DNA from 4 places in the Pseudomonas sp. ATCC 13867 genome. Region 2 is predicted to be linked to each of the others. Evidence: predicted binding sites of a transcription regulator. Region 2 holds the regulator's gene; each other region holds the start of a gene.
The links. Region 2 encodes sigma-54, which starts transcription at its own class of promoters, with help from an activator protein. Its sites were predicted from a motif close to ANTGGCATNNANNTTGCTNT; they were not measured.

Region 1 (7,631 bases), 1.2 Mb from region 2:
GCGTCGAACACTTCCAGCTTGGCCATCATCACCTGCGCCAGCAGGACTTCCAGACGGCTCAGGACCGCCCGTTTCTCCTCGTCGCCGTAGCGGTTCCAGCTCACCACTTCGTGGTGGAAACGCTTGCAGCCACGGCAGACCAGGTCGCCATAGACCGTCGAGCAGAGCCCGACACAGGGGGTTTTGATGCGTTGCGAAGACATGGCTGAACAGATGGCTGGCAAAGCGGGCATGTTAGCCCTTTGTCTAGGCAAGATCACCCTCGGGCACCACGCAAATCGGCTTACCAAGGCCCATTAATTCCATTAGAATGGCTGCGCCTTTTTGGCGTCATTGTCCGAAAGAAGCTGTTTTCAAAGCGTCACGAAGCACAGATTCCGGCAGCCGCGCGGTCTGGGCGCCTCCCTCAAGCGCCCATTCCCATCAGTCCCAGGCCACCCCGGCGTAAAACTTTGAAAACAGCTTCTGCCCGGAGATCGCCGGTGCCGTCGTAGGTCAGTGGATTACCGTCCACCATGCCTGACGAATGGATCGGAGGGGTCTCCTGGATACGCGTCCTCCGGGACCACTGATGAGGGAAATACTGTGCTTGAAGCCTATCGCAAACACGTAGAAGAGCGTGCCGCCCAGGGCGTCGTGCCCCAGCCGCTGAACGCCGAACAGACCGCAGGTCTGGTCGAACTCCTGAAGAACCCGCCGGCCGGCGAAGAAGAATTTCTCCTCGACCTGATCACCAACCGCGTACCGCCGGGCGTGGATGAAGCCGCCTACGTCAAGGCTGGCTTCCTGTCCGCCGTTGCCAAGGGCGAGACCACCTCCCCGCTGCTGACCAAGACCCGTGCCGTCGAGCTGCTGGGCACCATGCAGGGCGGCTACAACATCTCCACGATGGTCGAGCTGCTGGACAGCGCCGAGCTGGCCGAAGTCGCCGCCGCGCAACTGAAGCACACCCTGCTGATGTTCGACGCCTTCCACGACGTCGCCGAGCGCGCCAAGAAAGGCAACGCCGCCGCCAAGGCCGTGCTGCAGTCCTGGGCCGATGGCGAGTGGTTCAAGGCCCGTCCGGCCATCGCCGAGAAGCTGACCCTGACCGTGTTCAAGGTCCCCGGCGAAACCAACACCGACGACCTGTCCCCCGCTCCGGACGCCTGGTCGCGCCCTGACATCCCGCTGCACGCCCTGGCCATGCTGAAGATGGCCCGTGACGGCATCGAGCCGGCCCAGCCGGGTGTCGTCGGTCCGCTGAAGCAGATCGAAGCGGTCAAGGCCAAGGGCTTCCCGGTCGCCTACGTCGGTGACGTGGTCGGCACCGGTTCGTCCCGTAAATCCGCCACCAACTCGGTGCTGTGGTTCTTCGGCGACGACATCCCCTACGTTCCGAACAAGCGCGCTGGCGGCTTCTGCTTCGGCACCAAGATCGCCCCGATCTTCTACAACACCATGGAAGATGCCGGTGCCCTGCCGATCGAATTCGACTGCACCAACCTGGCCATGGGCGACGTCATCGACGTGTACCCGTACGAAGGCAAGGTCGTGCGTCATGACAGCGGCGAAGTGGTCACCACCTTCGAGCTGAAGACCCCGGTTCTGCTGGACGAAGTCCGCGCCGGCGGCCGTATCCCGCTGATCGTTGGCCGCGGCCTGACCGAGAAGGCCCGCGCCGAGCTGGGCTTGGCTCCATCCGACCTGTTCAAGAAGCCGGAAGCACCGACCGACAGCGGCAAGGGCTTCACCCTCGCGCAGAAGATGGTTGGCCGCGCCTGCGGTCTGGCCGAAGGCCAGGGCGTACGTCCGGGCACCTACTGCGAACCGAAGATGACCACCGTCGGTTCCCAGGACACCACCGGCCCGATGACCCGCGACGAGCTGAAAGACCTGGCTTGCCTGGGCTTCTCCGCCGACCTGGTGATGCAGTCCTTCTGCCACACCGCTGCTTATCCGAAGCCGATCGACGTCAAGACCCACCACACCCTGCCGGACTTCATGATGACCCGCGGCGGTGTCTCCCTGCGTCCGGGCGACGGCATCATCCACAGTTGGCTGAACCGCATGCTGCTGCCCGACACCGTCGGCACCGGCGGCGACTCGCACACCCGCTTCCCGATCGGCATCAGCTTCCCGGCCGGCTCCGGCCTGGTGGCCTTCGCCGCAGCCACCGGCGTCATGCCGCTGGACATGCCCGAATCGGTTCTGGTGCGCTTCAAGGGCAAGCTGCAACCGGGCATCACCCTGCGTGACCTGGTCCATGCGATCCCCTACTACGCCATCCAGGCTGGCCTGCTGACCGTCGAGAAGAAAGGCAAGAAGAACATCTTCTCCGGCCGCATCCTCGAGATCGAAGGTCTGAACGACCTGACCGTCGAGCAAGCCTTCGAGCTGTCCGACGCCTCCGCCGAGCGTTCGGCTGCCGGTTGCACCATCAAGCTGCCGGAAGAGGCCATCGCCGAGTACCTGAAGTCCAACATCACCCTGCTGCGCTGGATGATCGGCGAAGGCTATGGCGACGCCCGCACCCTGGAGCGCCGCGCGCAAGCGATGGAAGCCTGGCTGGCCAACCCGCAACTGCTGGCTGCCGACCAGGACGCCGAGTACGCCGCGGTCATCGAGATCGACCTGGCCGACGTCAAGGAGCCGGTACTCTGCGCTCCGAACGACCCGGACGACGCCCGTCTGCTGTCCAGCGTCGAAGGCCGCAAGATCGATGAAGTCTTCATCGGTTCCTGCATGACCAACATCGGTCACTTCCGCGCTGCCGGCAAGCTGCTGGACAAGGTCAAGGGTGGCATTCCGACCCGTCTGTGGCTGGCTCCGCCGACCAAGATGGACGCCCACCAGCTGACCGAGGAAGGCTACTACGGCATCTACGGCAAGGCTGGCGCGCGCATGGAAATGCCGGGCTGCTCGCTGTGCATGGGTAACCAGGCTCGCGTACAGACCGGTTCGACCGTGGTCTCCACTTCGACCCGTAACTTCCCGAACCGTCTGGGCGACGCCACCGACGTGTTCCTGGCATCCGCCGAGCTGGCCGCTGTCGCTTCGATCATCGGCAAGCTGCCGACCGTCGAGGAGTACATGGCCTATGCGAAGGACATCGACAGCATGTCTGCCGATATCTACCGCTACCTGAGCTTCGACCAGATCGCCGAGTTCCGCGAAGCCGCAGCCAACGCGAAGATCCCGGCCGTCCAGGTCTGAGACGCCTAGCGTGATGAAAAGCCCCGCCTCGTGCGGGGCTTTTCTTTTGTGCTTGCCCGAAAGGCGCGGCCTGAACCGCTGCTCACGATGGGCCTAATACTTATTGACCGTTGCGGCGACGGCCTGTGCGTCTAAGGTGTCTGCAGGCCCTGCCGATATCCGTGCTCAGGTGCCCTTGATGGAACCCTCCAGAGGTGCGCTCCCTTCCTCTGCGCCCCGCCCTGTGGCGGGGCTTCTTTTTTCCACCGTCGCTGGCACACCCCTTGCTGTACGCCCACCAACAGGCAACCCAACGACGGGTCCTGAAAGATGACAGCATCGCCTTCCCGCCCATCGAGGGCTAGTGGAACGGTGTCTTTTGCCTTCAGAGGTGGAGATGATCGACAGCACACGCAGCCGTACGGACAGCCTGGCCTGGGTCGCCGGCTCCGATGCGCCGGAAAAGAGCGTACTCAACCTGGGCTTCATGGCCCTCACCGACGCCGCGTCCCTGGTGGTCGCCGCCACCCAAGGCTTCGCCCAGCCCTACGGCCTGACCCTCAACCTGCAACGGCAGAGTTCCTGGGCCGGCCTGCGCGACCGCCTGCTCAGCGGCGAACTGGACGCGGCGCAGGGGCTCTACGGCCTGATCTACGGCATGCAACTCGGCCTGGGTGGCACCCCCGCCATCGACATGGCAGTGCTCATGGGGCTGTGCCAGAACGGCCAATCGATCAATCTTTCCGCACCGCTGATGCGCGACGGCGTGACCTGCGCTGAAGCACTGCGCCAGCACGCGCGCCACAACGGTGCACCGCTGACCCTGGCGCACACCTTCCCCACCGGCACCCACGCCCTTTGGCTGTATTACTGGCTGGCCGCCCACGGCATCCACCCGCTGCGCGATGTGCGCTCGCTGGTGGTGCCACCGGCGCAGATGGTGGAGCACCTGAAAGCCGGGCGCATCGACGGCTTCTGCGCCGGCGGCCCCTGGGGCGCGCTGGCGGTGGACGAAGGCCTGGGCTTCACCCTGGCGACCAGCCAGCAGATCTGGCCGGACCACCCGGAAAAAGTCCTGGGCACCACCCGCGCCTTCGTCGAGCAATACCCCAATACGGCTCGCGCCCTGGTGATGAGCATTCTCGACGCCAGTCGCTTCATCGAGGCCAGCGAGGACAACCTGCGCAGCGTGGCGCGACTGATCAGCGGCCACGACTACGTCGACGCGCCGCTCTCCAGCATCGAGCCACGCCTGCTCGGCCGCTACCAGGATGGCCTCGGCCACGCCTGGCAGGACGCCCATCCGCTGCGCTTCCACGACGCAGGCCGAACGAATTTCCCCTGGCTGTCCGACGGCCTGTGGTTCATGACCCAGTTCCGCCGCTGGGGGCTGCTGCGCGAAGACGTCGACTATCCAGGCATCGCCCGCCAGGTCCAGCAACTCGACCTGTACCGCGAAGCCGCCGAAGCCGTTGGCGTAACAGTGCCGGATACCGGCATGCGCCGCTCGACGCTGATCGACGGACGCACCTGGGACGGCAGCGATCCCGCCGGCTATGCCCGCGGTTTCGAACTCAATGCCCTGACGGAGCGAGGTTGAGCATGCTGCGCGTCCTGCTGATCAACGACACCCCGAAGAAGGTCGGGCGCCTCAAGGCCGCACTGCTGGAATCCGGCTTCGACGTGGTCGACGAATCCGGCCTCACCGTGGACCTGGCACAGCGCGTGGAAGCCCTGTGCCCGGACGTGATCCTCATCGACACCGAATCTCCCGGCCGCGACGTGCTGGAACAGGTAGTGCTGGTCAGCCGCGACCAGCCGCGCCCCATCGTCATGTTCACCGACGAGCACGACCCGCAGGTGATGCGCCAGGCCATCCGTTCCGGGGTCAGCGCCTATATCGTCGAAGGCATCCAGGCGCAGCGCCTGCAACCGATCCTCGACGTCGCGATGGCCCGCTTCGAGAGCGACCAGGCGCTGCGTGCGCAGTTGCAAGCCCGCGAGCAGCAACTGGCCGAACGCAAGCGCATCGAACTGGCCAAGGGGCTGCTGATGAAGATGAAGGGCTGCGCCGAGGAAGAGGCCTACACCCTGATGCGCCGGCAGGCGATGGGGCGCCAGCAGAAGCTGGTGCAGGTAGCCGAGCAGATCATCTCAATGCACGAAATGCTCGGGCACTGATCGGCCATCTGCCAGCGGCGGCATCCCGCAATCAGAACGCCAGCCGCCCTGCTGGCCCCCGCCTTCGCGGTCACTGCGTATCCTCCCCGCGTCGCGCGATACGTCGCGCGGCCATCCTCGCTTCCATTGCATGACCTTGGAAGTCCGCAGTGCGACCCGCCGGCTAGGTACCTGCCGGTCGCGCCCGAACCCTTCGAGAGCGAGACAGCATGATCGACCTTTCCACCTGGAACCTGACCATTCCCAGCGATCCCCGTCCCACCGAGATCACCACCCAGCAACTGCAGAATGGCTACCAGAGCCGCTACTTCAAGCGCGACGGCGACAGCGTCGTGTTCTGGGTACCGGTCAACGGTTCGCACACCGAAGACAGTACCTTCCCACGTACCGAGCTGCGCGAGACCAAGCGCGACGGCAGCCTCTACAACTGGTACTACAGCGGCGGCGACAACGAGCTGCGCGCCACCCTGAGCGTCGGTCGCGTACCCTCGCAGAACAAGATCATCATCGGCCAGATCCACAGCAAATCGCCCACCAGCGGCGACGGCGAGCCGCTGGTGAAGCTGCAGTACCACTACCACCCCGACACCCAGACCGGCAGCATCGAGGCGCTGGTGCGCAACCATCCGGACGACAGCGCCAGCAAGAACATCCCGCTGCTCAAGGATGTGCGCCTGAACGAGCGCATCACCTACAGCCTGCGGGTCACCTCCACCGGCCAACTGGGCCTGCGCGCCGAAAGCAGCGATGGCGAGAAGCAGTACTACCGACAGGCCCTGAGTTCGACCTGGAGCAAGCAACTGCTCTACTTCAAGGCCGGTGCCTACATCAGCGACAACAAGGGCCCCGACGACGAAGGTGGCCGCGTGACCTTCTACCACATCAACCTGGCGCACTGACGTCGCCATTCTGCCCGCCTATGGCACTGCGAATCCGGCGGCGGGCTCCGTACAATGGTGCTCTCCCCATGACCCGAGAGCGCCAATGGCCCGCCTGAAACTGGAATTTCCCGAAGAACTCTTCCTCTACACCACCAAGCTCACCGTGCGCGTCACCGACATCAACGGTGCCAAACACCTGGGCAACGACTCGATGATCTCGATGATTTCCGAGGCCCGCGCGCGCTTCCTGTTCGACTACGGCATTCGTGAGACCGGCATCATCGTCACCGACCTGGCCACCACCTACCGCGCCGAGGCCCACGCCCGCGACCAGTTGCTGTTCGAGGTCGGCGTGATGGACTTCAACAAGTACGGTGGCGACATCATCTTCCGCATCACCCGTCCGGCGGACGGCACCCTGGTGGCGATGGCCAAGTCCGGCTTCGTGTTCTTCGACTACCAGGCTGGCAAGGTCGTGCCGATCCCTGAGGCGTTCCGCGATACCTTCCCCAATGTCAACTGGATCGCCTGACGCTCCAGTTGGGGGCGCGCCGTCCGCGGGCGCGCCCTACGATGGATCATCACTGAGTCCATCCCACCTCATATCGTATTGATCTTCCTGGGATTTTCCATCCTGGCCCGCGCCTTGCTCTGCACAAGGCGATGGTAATCAACGGCGGTTACCCGACTACGACAAAGGCGTCGCATCCACACCCGCACCGAGCGGTGGGTGGAGCGACGCCTTTTTCGTTTGCCCCGGCGCAGGGGCGCAGGACCACCCCGGCGGTCGCCACGTGGCACATGACCGGGCTCCTCAACCATTGCCGATGAGGTGTTCGATGAACACGAGTTTCTGGAAAGCCGGCCATGCGCCGACCCTGTTTGCCGCCTTCCTGTATTTCGACCTGAGCTTCATGGTCTGGTACGTCCTCGGCCCGCTGGCGGTGCAGATCGCCACCGACCTGCAACTGACCACCCAGCAGCGCGCGCTGATGGTGGCCACGCCGATCCTCTCCGGCGCCATCCTGCGCTTCCTCATGGGCCTGCTGGCCGATCGCTGGTCGCCCAAGGCCGCCGGCATCCTTGGCCAGGTGATCGTCATCTGCGCACTGTTCGGTGCCTGGCAGCTGGGTATCCACAACCTCGAACAGGCAATGATCCTCGGCGTGCTGCTGGGCATGGCTGGCGCCTCCTTCGCCGTGGCGTTGCCGCTGGCCTCGCAGTGGTACCCGGCGCAGCACCAGGGCAAGGCGATGGGCATTGCCGGCGCGGGTAACTCCGGCACCGTGCTCACCGCGCTGTTCGCTCCGGCCATCGCCGCCGCCTTCGGCTGGCAGAACGTCTTCGGCTTCGCGCTGATCCCGCTGCTGGCGACCCTGGTGGTGTTCGCCCTGC
Region 2 (7,631 bases):
AGGGCGTGGTACGCATCGACGACCAGGACGTCACCCACCTGCCCATGCATGGCCGCGCCCGTGCCGGCATCGGCTACCTGCCGCAGGAAGCCTCGATCTTCCGCAAGCTGTCGGTGGCCAACAACATCAGCGCGATCCTCGAAACACGCAGCGACCTGGATCGCACCGGTCGCCAGGAAGCACTGGAAAGCCTGCTCGAGGAGTTCCACATCCACCACATCCGCGACAACCTCGGCATGAGCCTGTCCGGCGGCGAGCGGCGCCGCGTGGAAATCGCCCGCGCCCTGGCCAGCGCACCGAAGTTCATCCTGCTGGACGAACCCTTCGCCGGCGTCGACCCGATCTCCGTGGGCGACATCAAGCAGATCATCCATCACCTCAAGGCCAAGGGCATCGGTGTGCTGATCACCGATCACAACGTCCGCGAGACGCTGGATATCTGCGAAACCGCCTACATCGTCAACGACGGCCAACTGATCGCCGAGGGCAGCTCCGAGACCATCCTCGCCAACGACCTGGTGAAGGAAGTCTATCTGGGCCACGAGTTCCGTCTCTGACCCGGAAGCCGCCCTTCCGGCGGCGCCTCGCCCCGTTCCACGACGGCCCGGACCTGTGTCCGGCGCCGTGCATTCTGCCGTCTCGCACCTGCCCGATACTCAGGTTGTAACGAAAGGTCGACAGACCCTAGGCAAAGCGTCCAGACTCAGGCATATAATTTGCTTCCTCGCGGCGCCCAGGCGTCCGTAGTCGTGGATATGGCGCTTGCTGCGCCAGCGAACAAGGTGCCTAGTTCCAGCCATGAAACCATCGCTCGTCCTCAAGATGGGCCAGCAGCTGACGATGACTCCGCAGCTGCAACAGGCCATCCGACTGCTCCAGCTCTCCACGCTGGACCTGCAACAGGAAATCCAGGAAGCCCTGGAGTCCAACCCGATGCTGGAACGTCAGGAAGACGGCGACGACTACGACAACAGCGACCCAATGGCCGACGGCGACGACTCCGCCGCCCAGGGCGCCAGCAGCAACTCGCAGGACAGCTTCCAGGAAAGCACTACCCCCAGCGTCGACAGCCTCGACGAGGACCAGTGGGCCGAGCGCATCCCTAACGAGCTGCCGGTCGATACCGCCTGGGAAGACATCTACCAGACCAGCGCCAGCAGCCTGCCCAGCAGCGACGATGACGAGTGGGACTTCACCGCCCGCACCTCCGCTGGCGAAAGCCTGCAGAGCCACCTGCTCTGGCAGGTCAACCTGGCGCCGATGTCCGACACCGACCGCCTGATCGCCCTGAGTATCATCGACGGCATCAACGACGACGGTTATCTCGAAGAGTCCCTCGACGACATCCTCGCCTCCCTCGACCCGGAACTGGGCGTGGAGATGGACGAGGTGGAAGTCGTCCTGCGCCGCGTGCAGCAACTCGAACCCGCCGGCGTCGGCGCACGCAACCTGCGCGAATGCCTGTTGCTGCAACTGCGCCAGTTGCCGGCCAAGACCTACCTGCTGACCGAGGCCCTGAAGCTGGTCTCCGATCATCTCGACCTGCTCGGCAGCCGCGACTACAGCCAACTGATGCGGCGCATGAAGCTCAAGGAAGACGAGCTGCGCGAGACCATCGAGCTGATCCAGTCGCTGCACCCGCGTCCCGGCTCGCAGATCGAGTCCGGCGAAGCCGAATACGTGGTGCCGGATGTCATCGTCCGGAAACACAACGACCGCTGGCTGGTAGAACTGAACCAGGAAGCCGTGCCGCGCCTGCGCGTCAACTCGCAGTACGCCGGCCTGGTGCGCCGGGCGGACTCCAGCGCCGACAACACCTTCATACGCAACCAGTTGCAGGAAGCCCGCTGGTTCATCAAGAGCCTGCAGAGCCGCAACGAGACGCTGATGAAGGTGGCGACCCAGATCGTCGAACACCAGCGCGGTTTCCTCGAATACGGCGAGGAGGCGATGAAGCCCCTGGTCCTGCACGACATCGCCGAAGCCGTGGGCATGCACGAGTCGACCATCTCGCGCGTCACCACGCAGAAATTCATGCATACCCCGCGTGGCATCTTCGAGCTGAAGTACTTCTTCTCCAGCCACGTCAGCACCGCCGAGGGCGGCGAATGCTCGTCCACCGCGATCCGCGCCATCATCAAGAAACTGGTCGCGGCGGAAAGTCCGAAAAAGCCATTGAGTGACAGCAAGATCGCTGGTTTACTGGAAGCACAGGGCATTCAAGTGGCACGTCGCACCGTCGCCAAGTACCGGGAGTCCTTGGGGATTGCTCCCTCCAGCGAACGCAAGCGACTGGTATGACGTTGATCCACGCCAAAGTGTTCCGGCGGCAGGCCACCTAACCTGCCACTTATACACGGGCAATAAGGAGAAAGCGGTATGCAAGTCAACATCAGTGGACATCAACTGGATGTGACCGACGCCCTGCGCGACTATGTCGTCGAAAAACTCGGACGACTGGAGCGCCACTTCGACAAGATCACCAATGTTCAGGTCATCATGGAGGTCGAGAAACTGAAGCAGAAAATCGAAGCCACCCTGCATATCGCAGGGGGTGAGGTGGTGGCCTGTGCCGAACATGAAGACATGTACGCAGCCATCGACCTGCTCACCGACAAGCTCGACCGCCAACTGATCAAGCACAAGGAAAAATACCTCGAACGCCAGCAGGGTGTTGGCGTCCGTTAACCCTTCCCTATGATTCGACTCGAGCAAATCCTGACCCCCGGCCGTTCCCTGGTGAACGTGCCGGGCGGCAGTAAAAAACGCGTCCTTGAACAAATCGCAAACCTGGTAGCTCGCGAGCTGCCAGGTTTCGATGCGCAAGACATCTTCGAAAACCTGGTGGCTCGGGAACGCCTGGGGTCCACCGGATTCGGCAATGGCATCGCCATTCCGCACTGCCGCCTCCCCGGCTGCCAGTCTCCCATCAGCGCGATCCTGCACCTGGACGCCCCGGTCGACTTCGACGCCCTCGACGGCGCGCCGGTCGATCTGCTGTTCGTCCTGCTGGTGCCGGAAGCCGCCACCGAAGAGCATCTGGAGCTGCTTCGGCAGATTGCTTCCATGCTCGACCGTTCCGACGTCCGTGACCGCCTGCGCCACGCCGCCAACGGCGAAGAGCTGTACCGGATCGTCGTGGACTTCCAGAACGGCCACTGATCATGCGCCTGATCATCATCAGCGGACGGTCCGGCTCGGGCAAGAGCACCGCACTCAACGTGCTCGAGGACAACGGTTTCTACTGCATCGACAACCTGCCCGCCAGCCTCCTCCCGGACCTGGCGCAACGTGCGTTGCTGCACACCGAACTGCTGCACCCGCAGGTCGCCGTCTCCATCGACGCGCGCAACCTGCCCAGCCAGCTGCAGCGCTTCCCCGAGTTGCTGCAGGAAGCCCGCGACAAGCACATCCAGTGCGACGTGCTGTACCTCGATGCCGATGACGAGACGCTGCTCAAGCGCTTCTCCGAGACGCGCCGGCGCCACCCGCTGACCAGCGACAGTCGCTCGCTGGCCGAAGCCATCGCCGACGAGGCGTACCTGCTGGCGCCGATCGCCGACCTGGCCGATCTCAAGCTCAACACCACGAACCTGAACCTCTATCAGCTGCGCGACGTGCTCAAGCTGCGCCTCTTGAACAAACCCGAACTGGGTACCGCCTTCCTGGTCGAGTCCTTCGGCTTCAAGCGCGGCATGCCGGTGGACGCCGACCTGGTGTTCGACGTGCGCTGCCTGCCCAATCCGTACTGGAAGCCCGAGCTGCGCGAACACACCGGGCTCGACGCGGATGTCCAGGAGTACCTGGCCGCGCAACCCGACGTCGAGGAGATGTACCAGGATATCCTCGGCTACCTGAACAAGTGGCTGCCGCGCTTCGCCGCGAGCAACCGGGCCTATGTCACCATCGCCATCGGCTGTACCGGTGGCCAGCATCGCTCGACCTACCTGGCCGAACGCATCGGCAAGGCCCTCAAGGAAAGCCTCACCAACGTGCAGATTCGCCACCGCGACCTGAGCTAGTAGCAACACACAACAAAGGACAGCCCCTCGCGATGCCCGCCCTCGAAATCACCATCATCAACAAGCTTGGTCTGCACGCCCGTGCGGCAGCCAAATTCGTCGGCGTGGCGGGACGCTACCCCTGCCAGATTCGCGTAGGACGCAACCCGGAAAGCACCGTCGACGGCAAGAGCATCATGGCCGTGATGATGCTGGCTGCCGGCAAAGGCACCAACCTGCATATCGCCGCCGAAGGCGACCAGGAAAACGAGGCGCTGAACGCACTGACCGAGCTGATCAACAACTACTTCGACGAAGGCGAATGAGCGTCCGAAGTGGCCTTGCCCGAATGAAAAGCCCGCCAGATGGCGGGCTTTTTCATGGCTGGCGAATCAGTTGCCGGCGACGGTCATACGCTCCACCAGCACGGAGCCGGTGTGCAGATTGCCGCGGAACTCCATGTCATTGCCAATGGCCACGATGTTGCGGAACAGATCGCGCAGGTTGGCGGCGATGGTGACTTCCTGCACCGGGAACTGGATTTCACCGTTCTCCACCCAGTAGCCGCCGGCGCCACGGGAATAGTCGCCAGTCACCAGGTTCACCCCCTGCCCCATCAGCTCGGTCACCAGCAGCCCCCGGCCCATACGACGGATCAATGCGGCCTGGTCCTCGTCACCGTGGCTGACGAACAGGTTATGCACACCGCCCGCATTCGCGGTGCTCGGCATGCCCAGCTTGCGGCCGGAATAGGTGCCGAGGATGTACGACACCAGATCGCCGCCTTCGACGAAAGGTTTGGCATAGGTAGCCAGGCCATCGCTGTCGAACGAGGCGCTGCCCAGCGCACCGGCCAGCAAGGGACGTTCGTCGAGGGTCAGCCACTCGGGGAACAGGCGCTGCCCCAGCGTCCCTTCGAGGAACGACGACTTGCGGTACAGGCTGCCGCCGGAAATCGCCGACAGGAAGTGACCGAACAGCCCCACCGCCATCTCCGGCGCGAACAGTACCGGCACCTCCGCGGTCGCTACCGGTCGCGCACCCAGGCGGCTGGCGGCGCGCTCGGCGGCACGGCGACCGATGGATTCGGGAGTGGCCAGCAGTTCACCGCGACGGTTCACGTCGTACCAGTAGTCGCGCTGCATCTGCCCTTCGCCTTCGGCGATCATCACGCAGCTCAGGCTGTGCCGGGTGCTCGCGTAGCCGCCAACGAAACCGTGGCTGTTGCCGTAGACGCGGCACCCCTGATGGGTATTCACCGTGGTGCCGTCAGCCTTGGTCACTCGCGCATCCGCGGCGAAGGCCGCCGCTTCGCAGGCCAGAGCGCGTTCCACCGCCTGGTCCGGTGTGATCGACCAGGCGTGGTAGAGGTCCAGGTCCGGCAGATCCCGGGCCATCAACGCCGGATCGGCAAGACCGGCGCAATCGTCCTCGGAGGCGTGCTTGGCGATGGCCAACGCCGCCGCCACGGTTTCACGGATGGCATCGGCGCCGGTGGCCGAAGTGCTCGCCGAACCCTTGCGCTGGCCGACATACAGGGTGATGCCAAAACCCTGGTCACGGTTGAACTCAACGGTTTCCACCTCGCCCTGGCGCACCGACGTGGACAATCCCTGCTCCACCGAAACCGCCACCTCGCAGGCGCTGGCGCCCTGCCGGGAAGCCTCGGCAATGATCCGCTCGACCTGCTCGCGCAGCTCGGGAAGGACGTCCGGGCTGACCGCCGGGTTGTGTTCGCTCATTACGTGCCTCTCCTGTTCATGTACCGGCGACATCGCGCTCGGGCGACGGCGACCGGCCGGGCCGGACAAGCGGCCCTCGACTCGTTATCATGGCGGCGTTTTCTACGAGACTCCCGCCATGGCTGAAATTCACGATGACGACTCGCTCTTCGAAGAGAAGAGCAAGTCGCAAGTCAAACGCGAACTGCACGCCCTGCAGGACCTCGGCGAGCGCCTGACGACGCTCAAGCCGGACCTGCTGGAGCGCATGCCGCTCACCGATCCGCTGCGCCGCGCACTGGACGAAGCACCCAAGCACAAGGCCAACGCCGCCAAGAAGCGCCACCGGCAGTTCATCGGCAAGCTGATGCGCGACCAGGACATCGACGCCATCGTCGCGCTGCTGGATCAGGTAGACACCTCGACCCGCCAGTACAACGAACGCTTTCACGCCCTGGAGCGCTGGCGCGACCACCTGATCAGCGGCGGTGACGCGGCACTGTCCGCTTTCTTCGGCGAATACCCCGAAAGCGACCGCCAGCATCTGCTCCAACTGATCCGCCACGCCCAGCACGAGGCTGCTCACAACAAGCCTCCGGCGGCGGCGCGGAAGATCTTCAAGTACATCCGCGAGCTGGACGAGGTCAAACGCGGCCTGCGTTGAGCAGCCGCGCCCTTCCCTTCCTGCCTCACCGGCAACGACCTCAGGCGCCCGTGCCGCCGACAGTGATCGCGTCGATCTTCAGGGTCGGCTGACCGACACCGACCGGCACGGACTGGCCGTCCTTGCCGCAGGTGCCCACGCCGCTGTCCAGCGCCAGGTCGTTGCCGACCATGGACACCCGGCTCATCACTTCCGGACCGTTGCCGATCAGGGTCGCGCCCTTCACCGGGCGGGTGATCTTGCCGTTCTCGATCAGGTAGGCCTCGCTGGTGGCGAAGACGAATTTGCCGCTGGTGATGTCCACCTGGCCGCCGCCGAGGTTGGCGCAGTAGATACCGCGCTCGACGCTGGCGATGATCTCTTCCGGTTCGCTCTGCCCGGCCAGCATGTAGGTGTTGGTCATGCGCGGCATCGGCAGGTGCGCATAGGACTCGCGGCGACCGTTGCCGGTGCGTGCCACGCCCATCAGGCGGGCGTTGAGCTTGTCCTGCATGTAGCCCTTGAGGATGCCGTTCTCGATCAGCACGTTGCAGTTGGTCGGCGTGCCTTCGTCGTCCACCGACAGCGAACCGCGGCGGCCGGCCAGGGTGCCGTCGTCGACGATGGTGCACAGGCCGGAAGCGACCTTCTCGCCCATCCGGCCGCTGTAGGCCGAGCTGCCCTTGCGGTTGAAATCACCTTCCAGGCCGTGACCCACTGCTTCGTGCAGCAGCACCCCGGACCAGCCGGCGCCCATCACCACCGGCAGGCTGCCGGCCGGCGCGGGAACGGCTTCGAGGTTGACCAGTGCCTGGCGCAACGCCTCGCGGGCGTAGCTCATGGCACGGTCTTCCTGGAGGAAATACTTGTAGTCGGTACGTCCGCCGCCGCCGTGGCCGCCACGCTCGCGACGGCCGTTCTGTTCGACGATGACGCTGACGTTGAAACGCACCAGCGGACGGATGTCCGCCGCCAGCGAACCATCCGTCGCAGCAACCAGTACCTGGTCCCAGACGCCGGCGAGACTCACGGTGACCTGCTGGATGCGCGGGTCGAGGGCGCGGGTGGCGGCGTCGATCTTCTGCAGCAGTTCCACCTTTTCCGCGCGACTGAGCACATCCAGCGGATTCTCGCCGGCGTACAGACGCTGCGGCGCCACGGCGCTGAAGGCCTGCACCTTGCCACTCTGACCGGCCCGGGAAATCGAGCGCGCCGCGTGGGCGGCCTGGACCAGCGCTTCGTGGGTGATCGCGTTGCTGTAGGCGA
Region 3 (7,631 bases), 740 kb from region 2:
CGGTTTCGATGCGCAGGTCTCCGACCACGCCATTCTGCAACTGACCCTGGCCGTTCACCGGGTAGCCCTGCAGGCGGTAGCCGTTGTTGTCGACCACATAGCCGTTCTTGTCGGTACCGAAGTAGCCGGCACGGGTGTAGCTGATCGCGCCGTTGTTGCTGGTGACGAAGAAGCCGTTGCCGTTGATGGCCATGTCCAGCGCGTTCTGCGTGGAATCGATGGTGCCCTGGTTGAACAGCTGCGAGACGTTGGACAGCAGCACGCCGCTGCCGACCGGGTTGCTGCCGGAGCCCAGCACGGAGGCGGCATAGACATCGGAGAACTCCGAACGTGACTGCTTGAAGCCGACGGTGCTGGCGTTGGCGATGTTGTTGCCGGTGGTGTTCAAGTCACTGGAGGCGGCCTTGATGCCGCTGAGTCCGATATTGAAAGACATCTCTAATCTCCTTGTCGGTATCGCCGACGCGAATCTGTTCAGGAGCCTCTGCGCGTCGGCTGGGCGGTGTTGGAAGCGGGCTCGGACGGCTCATTTGCAAACCGCGTCCTCGTCCACTTCCGCCTTGCCCAACGCCAGCTCGATGGCTCCTGGTCTGGTCCGTTACTGGCCGATGATTTGCACTTTGGACAGGCCGATGCTGCCCAGCCCGGCGAGGTTCAGCGTCAGCTCGCCGCCGTTCTGTCCGAGGGTCACGCTGTCGACGTTGGCCGGCAGGAAGGTGGTCAGGCCGTAGGTCTGGCCTTCGTAGTTGGTCTGCGCCTCGAACTTGTAGCGTCCCGGCGGCATGAGATTGCCGCTCGAATCCTTGCCGTCCCACATGAAGTTGACGTTGCCGGCGGTCTGCTGGCCCATCTCGATGCGGTTCACCAGGGTGCCCTTGTCGTCATAGATGTTGACCCAGCTGTTGGCCGTGGAAACCGGCAGGGTGTAGGTGCCCTTGAAGGTTTCGGCGGTGTCGACCATCGACTTGTCGGTCGGCACGATGACCTTGCGCCCCACCAGCGACGAGGCCTGCAGGGCCTGGGACGACTGGTAGTTGGAGAGGATGCTGTCCATGCTGCTGTTCAGCGACTGGATGCCTTCCACGGTACTGAACTGCGCCAGTTGGGCGATGAACTCGCCGTTTTCCTGCGGCGACATCGGGTCCTGGTTGTTCATCTGCGCGACCAGCAGCTTGAGGAACTCATCCTTGCCGAGGTTGTTCTTGCCGGTCGTGCCCTTGCTGTCGTTCTGGATCGAGTACTGGTCCAGAACCGAGCCGGTGCCATTGATGCTGCTGTTGTCGATGCTCATCGTGCTTCCTCAGCGCTTACTGACCCAGGGTCAGGACCTTCTGCATCATCTGCTTGGCGGTGTTCATCATTTCCGCGTTGGTCTGGAACGCACGGCTGGCGGAGATCATGTCGGCCATCTCCTCCACCACGTTGACGTTGGGGTAGTAGACGTAGCCATCCTTGTCGGCGGCCGGGTGGTTGGGCTCGTAGCGCGGGATCAGCGAGCTCTTGTCCTCGACCACGCCCAGCACCTGCACGCCGGTGCCGGCCTGGTCGGTCTCGCCGAACAGCGAACCCTGGTCGCCGCCCCGGGCCTGCTGGAACAGGGTGGCAAACACCGGGTGGCGGGCACGGTAGGTCTGGTCGACGCTGGAGGAGACGGTCTCGGCGTTGGCGATGTTCGACGCGGTGGTGTTCAGACGGGTGGTCTGGGCACTCATGCCGGTACCGGCGATGTTGAAGACACTGGCGAGCGACATGGCGATTACTCCCCGCGCAGGGCGTTCATCAGCCCTTTGAACTTGTTGTTGAGGAAGGTGAAGGAGGCCTGGAACTGCACGGAGTTCTCCGCGTAGTTGGACTGTTCGATCTGTTCATCGACGGTGTTCTGGTCGATCGACGGCTGGGTCGGGTTGCGGTACTTCAGCGACTCGTCGCCCATGCCGAAACCCTCGGCGGCAATGTGGTGCGCGTTGGTCCGGGTGGCGTTGAAGGTACCGTTCTTGAGCTTGTCGGACTGGGCCGCCAGCACCGAGGCGAAATCCAGGTCACGCGCCTTGTAGTTCGGCGTGTCGGCGTTGGCCAGGTTGTTGGCCAGCACTTCAGCGCGCTGGGAGCGGAAGCTCAGCGCTTGCTGGTGGATGCCGAGGGCTTTGTCGAAGCTGATGCTCATGGTCGCGAACCTGTTTGCCGGTGTGGGCTTGCCAACACTTCAGCAAGGTGCGTGCCAGATTTACATATCCTTTAATATCAATGGCTTGAGTGCATACCGAGAGCGGCAAGGGGCGGCAAACAGCGGCAAGCGGCAACCGGTTTCCTTGCCGCCGGGAGCAAGGCGGCAAGCGCGCCGCCCTTCTGCACCGCTGCCGCTTCTGGTTGCCTTTCGTAGGGGCGGAGCGACGCAGAAACACCGACCAAGACGGCGGATAACGCTTGAAACGTCATTCATCCTGAAAAACCATCAAGCCCCCGCCCCCCATCACTTGGCCTTGTAGATGATCCCCGGACTGCACTGGACCATCTGGTAATGGTCCGGCAACGCATTGAGCGCTTCCGACGCACCGAGGAACAGGTACCCGCCCGGCTTCAACGTGGCATGGATGCGCAGCAGGATGTCGCGCTTCATCTCCGCCGAGAAATAGATCAGCACATTGCGGCAGAACACCATGTCGAACTTGCCCAGCGTGGCATAGCTGTCCAGCAGGTTCAGCGCGCGAAACTCCACGCGGCTCCTGATCGCCGGCTTGACCGTCCAGCGCCCCGGCGTCTTCTGGTCGAAGTAGCGGGCCAGGCGCTCCTGCGACAGGCCGCGGCCGATCGCCAGGCTGTCGTACTCGCCGGCGCGGCAGGCAGTGAGCATGGAGCCGGAAAGATCGGTGGCGACGATCTGCACGCCGGCCTTGAGCTGGCCGAGGTTGGTGCGCTCGAATTCGTCGATGGACATCGACAGCGAATAGGGTTCCTGTCCCGAGGAGCAGGCCGCCGACCAGATGCGCAGGCGCTGGCCGGGGCTGGCCTTGATCATCTCCGGCAGCACCCGGCTTTTCAGCACGTCGAAGGGATAGGTATCGCGAAACCACAGGGTCTCGTTGGTGGTCATGGCGTCCACCACCTGCTCGCGCAACTGGCTGCGGCCCTGGACCTTCTGCACCAGTTCCCCGAGGGACTTGATGCCCTGCTGCTCCATCAACTTGTTCAAGCGGCTGGCGACCAGATACTGCTTGTTGGCGCCCAGAAGGATGCCGCAGGTCTTCTCCAGGAAATCCCGGAACAGCTCGAAATCAGCATTGGTGGATGTCACAGATACGCCTCTTTACTCATGGACGGTTGCCGTCGACACGGCGGCAACTGCCTGACCGGTGTTCAAAAACCATAGCCGAAGACCGGGGGGCGGCACCGGCGCCGCCCCATTGACCCGCACGGGCCTACTCAGGCCGCCGTGCCGTCCACCGCCTTGATCCGGTCCGCCACGCGGGCGGCCAGGTCGTCGGGACGGAACTTGGCGAGGAAGTCGTCAGCGCCGACCTTCTTCACCATCGCCTGGTTGAACACCCCGGACAGCGAAGTATGCAGGAGAATATGCACATCCTGCATGCGCGGGTCGTGACGGATTTCCGCGGTCAGGGTGTAGCCATCCATTTCCGGCATCTCGATGTCCGAGATCACCATCAGCAGCTCGCTGCCCGGATGCCCGCCCGCCTCCACCATCTGCCGCAGGTAGTCCAGCGCCTGGCGGCCATCGCCCAGCGCCAGTACCTCGACGCCGACGGTCTCCAGGCAGCGCACCAGTTGCTTGCGCGCCACCGAGGAATCGTCCACCACCAGCACGCGCTTGCTCACCGCGCGGGCCTGGGTGTCGGCGTCCAGCACGCCCTCGGAGATGTCTTCCGGGGTTGGCGCCACCTCGGCGAGGATCTTCTCCACGTCGATGATTTCCACCAGTTGGTTATCGACTCGCGTCACCGCCGTCAGGTAGTGGTCGCGGCCGGTGCCCTTGGGCGGCGGGTGGATCGACTCCCAGTTCATGTTGACGATGCGCTCCACCGAGTGCACCAGGAAGCCCTGCACCTTGGTGTTGTACTCGGTGATGATCACGAAGCTGTTGCCGATGTCCCGCAGGGCGTGACGCCCCGTGGCCAGCGCCAGATCGAGGATCGGAATGGTGCCGCCACGGATGTTCGCCACCCCGCGCACCACCTGGCTGGACTTGGGCATCACGGTCAGGCGCGGGCACTGCAGTACCTCTTTCACCTTGAACACGTTGATCCCGTACAACTGGCTGCCGTTCAGCCGAAACAGCAGCAGCTCGAGACGATTCTGGCCGACCAGCTGCGTCCGCTGGTTGACTGAATCCATGACTCCGGCCATTGAGCCTCCCCTGCACGCAACGCCGCCCGACCCCGTCAGGCGGCACGACCATTGCTTAACCCGTTGCATGAAACAGGCAACGACATTTTTCCGACAGTTCCGAAGCGCGCGCGACCTCATGGCCGCCCTGCTCGGTGTATGTGCCGCACTGGCCGCCGGCCCCACGAGGGCCGGCGGCTTCACCGCGCCTGAAATCCTTATCGGCTCCACCCAGGGCTTTCTTGAGTTCAAAGTGGAAGATTATCTGCGGACCAGCGGAATCGACGCGCGCTATGAAATCGAAGTGGCGCGCATCGACCCCCGTCTGCGCCTGGTGCAATGCGACAAGGACTTGACGCAGGCCCTGGAAAGCCCGGCCCAGCCGGTCGGCCGCGTCACCGTACGGGTACGCTGCGACGGCAGTTCGCCGTGGACGGTATTCGTACCGGCCACGGTGAAGCTGTTCCGCCAGGTGGTCGTCACCACCCTTCCGCTCAAGCGCGACCACGTCATCGAAGCCGCCGACATCTCGATGGTGGAGCGCGACGTCGGCCCGCTGACCCAGGGCTACCTGACCGACCCGGAGCGGGTAATCGGCTTCAAGCTCCGGCGCCCGGCAATGATCGACCAGGTGCTCGCACCGGTCTTCCTGGAACAGGCCGAGGCGATCCGCAAGGGCGACCAGGTGGTGATCCGCGCCCGCACCAGCGCCATCCACGTGATGATGCCCGGCGAAGCCCTCTCCGACGGCGTGCCCGGCCAACAGATCCGCGTGCGCAACCTGCGTTCGCAGCGTATCGTCAAGGCGCGCGTGGTGGAGCCCGGAGCCGTCGAAGTCAACCTGTAGTGCGCCGAGTCTGGCATGATGGGCGCAGCCTTCACTAAACTGTGCTCGGGTGCGCAAAAAATCGGCCTAAAGTTTTCCGCCTGCCGGCCGAAAAGCTTGGCAAGCGTCCAAATACCTCCAGAGGTTTCCAACATGGTTATCGACTTCAACCGGCTGAACCCGGCCTCTACGCCAGCCACCACTGGCCGTAGCGGTGCTGCGCAGAACGGTCGCAGCGAAGCCCCGGCCGAGCCCGCCACCGCCAACGCTCCGACCAAGAGCGGCGAATCGGTACAGCTCAGCGATACCGCCCAGCAGTTGCAGAAAGTCAGCGATCAACTGAAGGACCAGCCCGTGGTCGACAAGGAAAAGGTGGCCCGCATCAAGCAGGCGATCGCCGATGGCAGCTATCAGGTCGACAGCCAGAAAGTCGCCAGCAAGCTGCTCGATTTCGAGTCCCAGCGCTGACGCCTGCGTCGCGCTGGGTAACCCGCTAGCCCGAGTGCCGAGCCCAAGATGTCCGATGCCCTGCTTTCCCTGATCGACGGCGACATCGACGCAGCCCGTCAGTTGCTGCAGTTGATCGATGACGAGTACCAGGCGCTGCAAGCGCGCGATCTGGCGCAGCTGCAACAGTTGCTCGAACGCAAGGTACCGTTGATGCAGCAGCTCGAACGCAATGGCCGCGAGCGCGCCACCGCGCTGCAGCAAGCGGGTGTCAGCGTGGATCGCCAGGGACTGACGCAACTCGCCGAGCGCAGCGGCAACGCCGAACTGCTGGCGCGTGGCGATGAGCTGGGCGCGCTGCTCGAACGATGCCAGGACGCCAGCCAGCGCAACGGCCGGATCATCCGCGCCGGCCAGGCCAGCACCGGCCGCCTGCTCGACATTCTGCGCGGGCAGGACACTCCCAATCTCTACGACCGTCGCGGCAGCTCGACTCAGGGCAGCCGACAGCGTCCGCTCAGCCAGGCCTGAGCACTGGCCTGGCGGCCGGCCTTTGGGCACAATGCCATCATCGGCATGTCCCATGCCCTATCCATAACAAACACAATCAAGATGGAGATCCGCGGACCGTGGCCAACCTGTTTGTCGAGGAAAACGGCCCTCAACCACCGAAGCGGCTCAAGGCCCCAGTGGAGATCCATGCCAGCCTGCGGATGCTCATGGACAGCCACGATCCCCTGGTGATCACCTTCGACGACCGCAACCAGCGCTTCCAGAGCTTCGTCGTCGCGGTCAACCGCGAGCGCAACCTGATCGCCCTGGACGAACTCATCCCCAACGACGGCGAGCGCTTCCTGCAGAACGGCGAAGCGTTCCGCATCGAAGCCTTCCACGAGGGCGTGCGCATCGCCTGGGAATGCCGGCAGAACGCCTATTTCGCCGAGATCGACGGCGCCCGCTGCTACTGGCTGCCCGTGCCGGACGAAGTGCTCTACCACCAGCGCCGCAATGCCTTCCGCGCCAGCGTCAGCCAGGGCCAGCCGGTGGCAGTGGAAATCGCCGGCGAAAAGCTCAAGGCCCCGATCAAGGGCAACCTGATCGACATCTCCGCCACCGGCTGCAAGATTCGCCTGGACGGCAACGCCAGCGACCGCCTGCAACCGGGACAGGTCTACGAGCGCTTCACCGCCCGCCTGCCCTTCGGCGCCATCACCCTGGAAGTGGAACTGCGCCACGTGCACTTCGAGGAAAAGGTCGGCGTCAGCTTCGCCGGCGTGCGCTTCCTGCAGGTCAGCGGCCTGGTCCAGCGCAACATCGAGCGCTTCGTCTACCAGTTGCAGCGCGAAGCCCGGCGCTTCGAGAAGGACGAGCTGTTCTGACCCGCACCTGACGCCGGGCGGCAAGCGTTTGCCGCCCTCCTCACGGCCCCTCAGGCGGGCCGGCTTTCCTCTTCCGCTTCCGGCGCCGACACGCTGCTGTCGTTGCCCTTCATCTGCTCTTCCACCGCCGCTTCATCGACCCGCGGATCGAGTGCGGCGGACAGCGGCGAGGACGCCAGGCTGTCCGGCGTGGCCACGTGCTTGACCGGCGCCTCGTCGACCCGGTGCACGCCGCTGACCTTCTCCGGCTGCACGCGCCAGATCAGGATCAGCGAACAGGCGCTGACGAAGGCATACAGCATGTTCGCACCGAACACCTTCATCAGCGCACCGGCCGCCAGCGGCCCGATGCAGGCGCCGACACCGAAGGTCACCAGCAGCATCGCCGTCAATGACACGCGGCGATCGCCCTCGACGTGGTCGTTGGAGAACGCCACCGCCAGCGGATAGAGGGTGAACTGCACCAGGCAGACCAGGAACCCCATCGGCAGCAGCAGCGCCAGGGACAACGACATCTCCGGCAGCGGCAACATCGGCAGCAGCGCCAGCGGCAAGGCGAACAGCAGCAGCAGGATCGCCGCATTGCGGATCAGCACGGCGCGGTCGTAGCGGTCAGACAGCCAGCCCAGCGGCCACTGCAC
Region 4 (7,631 bases), 1.5 Mb from region 2:
ATGAACAGGCGCAGGCAATAAACCGGGACGCTTATGACCGATACTCCGCAGGAACCCACCGTTACCCTCGAAGCCGACCAGGTCGCCGACTATCTCCGTCGGCACCCTGAGTTCTTCGTCGACCATGACGAGCTGATCCCGGAGATGCGCATCCCGCACCAGCCGGGCGATGCCGTGTCGCTGGTGGAGCGCCAGGTGCGCCTGCTGCGCGAGCGCAACATCGAGATGCGCCATCGACTGTCGCAGTTGATGGACGTGGCCCGCGACAACGACCGGCTGTTCGACAAGACCCGCCGGCTGGTGCTCGACCTGCTCGACGCCACCAGCCTGGAAGACGTGGTCAGCACCGTCGAGGACAGCCTGCGCCACGAATTTCAGGTGCCCTACGTCAGCCTGATCCTGTTCAGCGACAACAACCTGCCGGTGGGCCGCTCGGTGAGCAGCGCCGAAGCGCACCAGGCCATCGGCGGCCTGCTGTCGGGCGGCAAGACCGTGAGCGGCGTGCTGCGCCCCCACGAGCTGGCCTTCCTGTTCTGCGAAAACGAACGCGAGCAGGTCGGCTCCGCCGCCGTGGTGCCGCTGACCTTCCAGGGCCTGCACGGCGTGCTGGCGATCGGCAGCCCCGACCCGCAACACTACAAGAGCTCGCTGGGCACCCTGTTCCTGGGCTACGTCGCCGAAGTCCTCGCGCGGGTCCTGCCGCGTTTCGCCACGCCACTGCGTTCGGTGCGCTAGCGCGAAGCCGCAAGCTATAAGCTGCAAGCCGTAAGCGGTCGCAGTACGGTGGGTGGGAACGGCGCTTTTCACTTGGAGCTTGTAGCTTTTGACGCTTGAAGCTGGCATCGATGCCTACCTGGAACACCTGCGCAGCGAACGCCAGGTGTCCGTCCATACCCTCGACGGCTATCGCCGCGACCTGCTGCGCCTGGCCGCGCTCTGCGAGAAAGCCTCGATCACCGTCTGGCCGGCGCTGCAGGTGCGCGATCTGCGCCTGTTCGTCGCCCGCCTGCACCAGCAGGGCCTCGCCAGCCGCAGCCTGTCACGCCTGCTCTCGGCGACCCGTGGGCTGTTCCAGTACCTGATCCGCGAAGGGCGCTGCCGGCACAATCCGGCGGACGGCCTGTCCGCCCCCAAGGGCGCGCGCAAGCTGCCGCGCACCCTCGACACCGACCGTACCGCACAGTTGCTCGACGGTGGCGTCGAGGACGACTTCATCGCCCGCCGCGACCAGGCCGTGCTGGAGCTGTTCTATTCCTCCGGCCTGCGCCTGTCCGAACTGGTCGGCCTCGATCTGGAATGGCTCGACCTCAAGGAAGGCCTGGTACGCGTGCACGGCAAGGGCAACAAGGTGCGCGAACTGCCCGTGGGCCGCGCCGCGCGGCAGGCCATCGAAGCCTGGCTACCCCTGCGCGCGCTGGTCTCGCCGCAGGACAACGCGGTGTTCATCGGCCGCAGCGGCAAGCGCCTGACGCCGCGCGCCATTCAACTGCGAGTGCGCCAGGCCGGCGTACGCGAGCTCGGCCAGCACCTGCACCCGCACATGCTGCGGCACTCCTTCGCCAGCCACATGCTGGAGTCATCGCAGGACCTGCGCGCCGTACAGGAGCTGCTCGGCCATGCCGACATCGCCACCACGCAGATCTACACCCACCTGGATTTCCAACACCTCGCCACGGTCTACGACCAGGCGCACCCGCGGGCGCGCCGCAAACCCGACGGCGAGCCGGGAGCTGAAGAATGAGTATCCGTCTGGTCACCTTCGACCTCGATGACACGCTGTGGAACGTCGCCCCGGTGATGAACAGCGCGGAAGCCACCCTGCGCGAATGGCTGGCGGTGAATGCCGCACAGCTCGGCCCGGTCCCCATCGAACACCTGTGGGCGATCCGCTCGCGCCTGCTGGGCGAAGACCCGATGCTCAGGCACCGCCTGAGCGAGCTACGCCGGCGCATCCTGTTCCACGCGCTGCTCGATGCCGGTTATCCACAGGCCGAGGCCGGCGACCTGGCCGAAGCCGGCTTCCAGACCTTCCTCCACGCGCGGCATCAGGTGGCGCTGTTCCCCGAGGTGCATCCGACGCTGGAGCGGCTGGCCAACCAGTTCATCCTCGGCGTACTCACCAACGGCAATGCCGACGTGCGTCGGCTGGGCCTGGCCGACTACTTCCAGTTCGCCCTGTGCGCGGAGGAACTGGGCGTCGGCAAGCCGGATCCGCATCCGTTCCAGGAAGCGCTCAAGCGCGGGGGCGTGGCGGCGGATCACGCGGTGCACATCGGCGACCACCCCAGCGACGACATCGCCGGCGCGCGACGCGCGGGCATGAAGGCGATCTGGTTCAACCCGGCTCGCAAGGTCTGGGACGGCGAGGAGGAGCCCAGCGCGATCATCCACAACCTTTCCGAGCTGCCGGGAGTTCTGGCGAAGCTCTGAGGCTTTGGCTCTTCGTAGGAGCGAGCTTGCTCGCGAACAGGATTTCCCGGTCACATTGATGTTGGGCGGTTCGCGAGCAAGCTCGCTCCTACAAGGGCAGCTACCCAACTGGTTGAGCTAGGTGCTCAGGCCAGGAGACGGCAATACACTCAACAGACGGCCATGAAAAAGCCCCGCCACTCCCTCTCGGGACTGGCGGGGCTTTTTCATGTCGCGTCGGATATCAGATGGGGCGGCTGCCGTATTTGCTATCCGGCTTCTTGGGCGGATCGGCGACCACGTTGGGTTCGATCTCCTGCACCTTGCCGCCACGATTGAGGAAATCCTCCATCGCCTTGGCCAGGGCATCGCGCTCCTTCTGCTTGGCTTCGACCGAGGGCAGTTCCTCTTCTTCCGCAGCGGCCTTGGCTTTCTTGCCACCGCCCTTGGGAGAAGGGGCTTCATCCCCATCGCCGCTGTCTGCTTCGGCGTCGCTGTCGTCCGCTGCGACGAGCTCCTCGCCATCGTCCTCGTCAGCGCCGTCCAGCTCGTCCTGTTCCAGTTCTTCGTCGCTCATTGTTCAACCTCTGTGGTGCTGCAAAGCACGTTAGTTATAGCCCAGCTGCGCGCTTTGACGAACGCAGCCGGAAAAAATTCATACAAGCTCGCCCTGCCAGGTCGCCAGTATCCTGCGCGGGCCTCCGTGGTCACGGTGCTCGCCGAGATAGATACCCTGCCAGGTGCCCATTGCCAAGTGGCCATCCTGTATCGGCAGGGTCAGCTGGCAGCCCAGCAGGCTGGCCTTGAAGTGCGCGGGCAGATCGTCCGGGCCTTCGTAATCATGTTCATAGCCGCCCTCGCCCTGCGGTACCAGGCGATTGAAGAATCGCTCGAAATCACGGCGCACCGAGGGATCGGCGTTCTCGTTCACCGTCAACGACGCCGAGGTGTGCTGCAACAGCAGGTGCAGCAGGCCGACCCGGCACCTGGCAAGCTCCGGCAGCGCGGCCAGGATCTCGTCGGTGACCAGGTGGAAACCTCGCGGACGCGGGTGCAGGGTGATGGACTTCTGCTGCCACATGGCGGGCTGACCTCCGTCTGAAGCGGTGATGCGCGCGCATTCTAGCGTGATGTTCAAAAAAGCAAAGGGCGCCCGAGGGCGCCCTTCGTCGAACATGCACGAACCCTTACAGGTTGTAGCCGCGCTCGTTGTGCAGGGAGAGGTCCAGACCCATCGTTTCCTCTTCCTCGGTGACGCGCAGCCCCATGATCAGGTCCAGGACCTTGAGGATCACGAAGCTGACGATACCGGTGTAGACGATGGTGAAGGCCACACCCTTGAACTGGGTGAACAGCTGCGCGCCGATGTCGGTGACGGTGCCGAAGCCGCCCAGGGCGGGCGCGGCGAACACGCCGGTGAGCAGCGCGCCGACGATGCCGCCGACCGCGTGCACGCCGAAGGCATCCAGGGAATCGTCGTAGCCGATGGCGCGCTTGAGGCTGGTGGCGGCGAAGAAGCAGATCACGCCAGCGGCCAGGCCGATCACGATGGCACCCATCGGACCGCAGGTGCCGGCGGCCGGGGTGATGGCGACCAGACCGGCGACCACGCCGGAAGCTATGCCCAGGGCGCTCGGCTTACCGTGGGTGATCCACTCGGCGAACATCCAGCCCAGGGCGGCGGCGGCGGTGGCGATCTGGGTGACCAGCATGGCCATGCCGGCGGTGCCGTTGGCGGCGGCGGCGGAGCCGGCGTTGAAGCCGAACCAGCCGATCCACAGCAGGGCGGCGCCGATCAGGGTGTAGCCCAGGTTGTGCGGCGCCATCGCGGCATTCGGGTAGCCCTTGCGCTTGCCCAGCACCAGGCAGGCGACCAGGCCCGCGACACCGGCATTGATGTGCACCACGGTGCCGCCGGCGAAGTCCAGCACACCCCAGTCCCACATCAGGCCGCCATCACCGCTCCAGACCATGTGGGCGATCGGTGCGTAGACCAGGGTGAACCACAGCGCGGTGAAGATCAGCATGGCCGAGAACTTCATGCGCTCGGCGAACGCGCCGACGATCAGGGCCGGAGTGATGATCGCGAAGGTCATCTGGAACATCACGAACACGCTTTCGGGGAACAGCGCGGCGGCGGAGGTCAGGCCGGTGTTGGTCAGGCCGGCGAGGAACGCCTTGTCCAGGCCGCCGACGAAGGAGGCGAAGTTGATCACGCCCTTTTCCATGCCCACGGTGTCGAAGGCCAGGCTGTAGCCGTAGACGACCCAGAGGATGCTGATCAGCGCGGTGATCGCAAAGCACTGCATCATGATCGACAGGACGTTCTTGGCGCGCACCATGCCGCCGTAGAACAGCGCAAGGCCAGGGATGGTCATCAGCAGCACCAGGGCACTGGAAATCAGCATCCAGGCGGTGTCGCCGCTGTTCAGGACGGGGGCCGCAGCCTCGTCGGCCAGGGCCAGTCCGGGCATTGCGAGAGGCAATAGGGCGCCTAGCCCTGCGTATCTGCGCAGAGTCATTGTTGTTTCTCCTGGGGCGTGGGGTTCGGTGTGGGCTTGGCTTAGATCGCGTCGGTGCCGGTTTCGCCGGTACGGATACGGATGGCCTGTTCCAGATTTACGACAAAGATCTTGCCGTCACCGATCTTCCCGGTGTTGGCAGCCTTGGTGATGGCTTCGATAACGCGATCCAACTGGTCATCGGCGATGGCGACGTCGATCTTCACCTTTGGCAGGAAGTCGACGACGTATTCCGCGCCACGGTACAACTCGGTGTGGCCCTTCTGCCGGCCGAAGCCCTTGACTTCGGTCACAGTAATGCCCTGCACGCCGATCTCGGACAGCGACTCACGAACGTCGTCCAGCTTGAACGGCTTGATGATGGCTGTGACTAGCTTCATGTAACTCTCTCCCGTGTTTTGGTGGACCCGCCCCAGGAAGAACGAACCCGAGGACAAGTCTAAGCGCAGTGTCTGGCTTTTGTAATGCGCCGGCCGCCCTGTCTCAGCACTCCGACTCTTATCCAGCCGCTTGATGCGTCGCGATCCCCCGCGTCGCCTGCCGCACCGGAACTGCGTCGGTGCACGCCATATCTGCCCCAAAGCATGAACCTTGCCAGCTCTATGAAATGCCCGTGGTTTCAGTCACTTGGTGAAAATTCGCGGTCCCTGGCCAATCGCCAGCTGCCATCCCGCGCACCGAAAGCGCGCATATGCAGCGGGCATACTGCTCAAAAAGCGTGCAATCCTCCGCGCCGCAGCCGGTACCGGCTGCGTGATAGACTGCGCTCTGATTCAATCCGGAACCCATGAACCATGCTGCCGCCCAAAGCCTTCCTCGACGCCATCAGCCAACAAGCCGGACGCCTGTTCGGCGGCGAATCGCCCCTGCCGAAGGCCGAGCTGGAAGCCCAGTTCAAGGTTCTGATGCAGAGCGCCTTCAGCAAGCTCGACCTGGTCAGCCGTGACGAGTTCGACAGCCAGATGGTGGTGCTCGCCCGTACCCGCGCCCGCCTCGAGGCCCTGGAAGCCAAGGTCGCGGAAATGGAAGCCAAGCTCTCGCCGCCCGCCGACGCCGCCCCGGCCGCCCCAGCCGAATAAAGGGCAGGCAGGGAAGCCCCGCCGGCGGGGCGGCATGTGATCAAGGAGTGATCCATGTCCCTCGCCATCGTCCACAGCCGCGCCCAGGTCGGCGTCGAAGCACCCGGCGTCACCGTCGAGGCGCACCTGGCCAACGGCCTGCCGTCGCTGACCCTGGTCGGCCTGCCCGAAGGCGCCGTGAAGGAGAGCAAGGACCGCGTGCGCAGCGCCCTGCTCAACTCTGGCTTCGACTTCCCCGCCCGCCGCATCACCCTCAATCTCGCCCCGGCCGACCTACCGAAAGACGGCGGCCGCTTCGACCTGGCCATCGCCCTGGGCATCCTCGCCGCCAGCGGGCAGTTGGCCGATGCCAGTGGCCTGGAGGACCTGGAATGTCTGGGCGAACTGGCGCTCTCCGGCACCCTGCGCCCGGTGCCGGGCGTACTCCCTGCCGCGCTGGCCGCCCGCGCCGCCGGACGGGCACTGGTGGTGCCCAGGGAGAATGCCGAGGAAGCCAGCCTTGCCAGCGGGCTGACGGTCTATGCCGTCGGCCACCTGCTGGAACTGGCCGCGCACTTCAGCGGCCGGGAGCGCCTGCGGCCTTATGAGGCGAACGGCCTGCTGCGCAGCACGCCACCCTATCCCGACCTCGCCGAAGTGCAGGGCCAGACCGCCGCCAAGCGCGCCCTGCTGGTGGCCGCCGCCGGTGCGCACAACCTCCTGTTCAGCGGCCCGCCCGGCACCGGCAAGACACTGCTCGCCAGCCGCCTGCCCGGCCTGATGCCACCGCTGGAGGAAGACGAAGCGCTGCAAGTCGCAGCGATCCATTCCGTGGCCGGACGCGGACCGCTGACCCACTGGCCGCAACGTCCGTTTCGCCAGCCGCACCATACGGCATCCGCACCCGCCCTGGTGGGCGGCGGCAGCCGTCCTCAACCCGGAGAAATCACGCTGGCCCATGAAGGCGTGCTGTTCCTGGATGAACTGCCCGAGTTCGACCGCAAGGTCCTGGAGGTCCTGAGGGAGCCCCTGGAGGGTGGCGAGATCGTCATCGCCCGCGCCAGCGGTCGTGTGCGTTTCCCGGCGCGTTTCCAGCTGGTGGCGGCGATGAATCCATGCCCGTGCGGCTACCTCGGCGACCCCAGCGGACGCTGCCGTTGCTCGCCCGAGCAGGTCCAGCGCTACCGCGCCAAGCTCTCCGGGCCGCTACTGGATCGTATCGACCTGCACCTGACGGTCAGCCGCGAAAGCACCAGCCTCGCGCCTGGCGGCCCCAGCACCAGCAGCGCCGAGCTGGCCGTGCAGGTTGCCGCCGCGCGCCAGCTCCAGTTGAATCGCCAGGGCTGCGCGAACGCCTTTCTCGATCTGAAGAAGATGCACCAATTCTGTGCGTTGAGCGCCGAAGACCAGCTCTGGCTGGAGAAGGCCGGCGAACGCCTGAACCTGTCGCTGCGCGCCCTGCACCGGATTCTCAAGGTGGCGCGCACCCTGGCCGACCTGCAGCAGACGCAGGCCATCGGCCGGGCGCACCTGGCCGAGGCGCTGCAGTACCGCGCCGGGCACTAGTGGCCTGTACGGTTAATTCGGCAACTGAAGTTCGAGTGCCAGGGTTTGCCAGACAAGGCGCCGCGACGAGTCGTAG

Region 1: a site for sigma-54 is predicted at 3,446-3,465, ahead of H681_RS10715 (CmpA/NrtA family ABC transporter substrate-binding protein). Genes of this name have one in related genera too.
Region 3: a site for sigma-54 is predicted at 2,204-2,223, ahead of flgB (flagellar basal body rod protein FlgB). Genes of this name have one in related genera too.
Region 4: a site for sigma-54 is predicted at 5,511-5,530, ahead of glnK (P-II family nitrogen regulator). Genes of this name have one in related genera too.

Annotation. Positions count from the first base shown of each region.
Region 1 covers NC_020829.1:2,336,565-2,344,195, reverse strand. Annotated here, with positions in the region: gene H681_RS10725 (DUF1289 domain-containing protein) at 1-203, opposite strand, end outside; gene acnB (bifunctional aconitate hydratase 2/2-methylisocitrate dehydratase) at 586-3,195, shown strand; gene H681_RS10715 (CmpA/NrtA family ABC transporter substrate-binding protein) at 3,572-4,774, shown strand; gene H681_RS10710 (ANTAR domain-containing response regulator) at 4,777-5,355, shown strand; gene H681_RS10705 (polysaccharide lyase family 7 protein) at 5,565-6,254, shown strand; gene H681_RS10700 (thioesterase family protein) at 6,340-6,768, shown strand; gene H681_RS10695 (nitrate/nitrite transporter) at 7,076-7,631, shown strand, end outside.
Region 2 covers NC_020829.1:1,178,347-1,185,977, reverse strand. Annotated here, with positions in the region: gene lptB (LPS export ABC transporter ATP-binding protein) at 1-557, shown strand, start outside; gene H681_RS05415 (RNA polymerase factor sigma-54) at 799-2,301, shown strand; gene hpf (ribosome hibernation-promoting factor, HPF/YfiA family) at 2,380-2,688, shown strand; gene ptsN (PTS IIA-like nitrogen regulatory protein PtsN) at 2,698-3,162, shown strand; gene rapZ (RNase adapter RapZ) at 3,165-4,022, shown strand; gene H681_RS05395 (HPr family phosphocarrier protein) at 4,055-4,327, shown strand; gene pmbA (metalloprotease PmbA) at 4,394-5,743, opposite strand; gene yjgA (ribosome biogenesis factor YjgA) at 5,862-6,386, shown strand; gene tldD (metalloprotease TldD) at 6,427-7,631, opposite strand, start outside.
Region 3 covers NC_020829.1:1,916,987-1,924,617, reverse strand. Annotated here, with positions in the region: gene H681_RS08785 (flagellar hook protein FlgE) at 1-436, opposite strand, end outside; gene flgD (flagellar hook assembly protein FlgD) at 599-1,291, opposite strand; gene flgC (flagellar basal body rod protein FlgC) at 1,308-1,751, opposite strand; gene flgB (flagellar basal body rod protein FlgB) at 1,757-2,164, opposite strand; gene cheR (protein-glutamate O-methyltransferase CheR) at 2,471-3,292, opposite strand; gene H681_RS08760 (chemotaxis protein CheV) at 3,421-4,359, opposite strand; gene flgA (flagellar basal body P-ring formation chaperone FlgA) at 4,478-5,185, shown strand; gene flgM (flagellar biosynthesis anti-sigma factor FlgM) at 5,318-5,632, shown strand; gene H681_RS08745 (flagella synthesis protein FlgN) at 5,681-6,142, shown strand; gene H681_RS08740 (flagellar brake protein) at 6,241-6,990, shown strand; gene H681_RS08735 (MFS transporter) at 7,041-7,631, opposite strand, start outside.
Region 4 covers NC_020829.1:5,374,935-5,382,565, forward strand. Annotated here, with positions in the region: gene H681_RS24070 (DUF484 family protein) at 34-735, shown strand; gene xerC (tyrosine recombinase XerC) at 824-1,741, shown strand; gene H681_RS24080 (HAD family hydrolase) at 1,738-2,430, shown strand; gene sutA (transcriptional regulator SutA) at 2,654-2,986, opposite strand; gene H681_RS24090 (secondary thiamine-phosphate synthase enzyme YjbQ) at 3,065-3,490, opposite strand; gene H681_RS24095 (ammonium transporter) at 3,597-4,931, opposite strand; gene glnK (P-II family nitrogen regulator) at 4,973-5,311, opposite strand; gene H681_RS24105 (accessory factor UbiK family protein) at 5,726-6,010, shown strand; gene H681_RS24110 (YifB family Mg chelatase-like AAA ATPase) at 6,065-7,555, shown strand.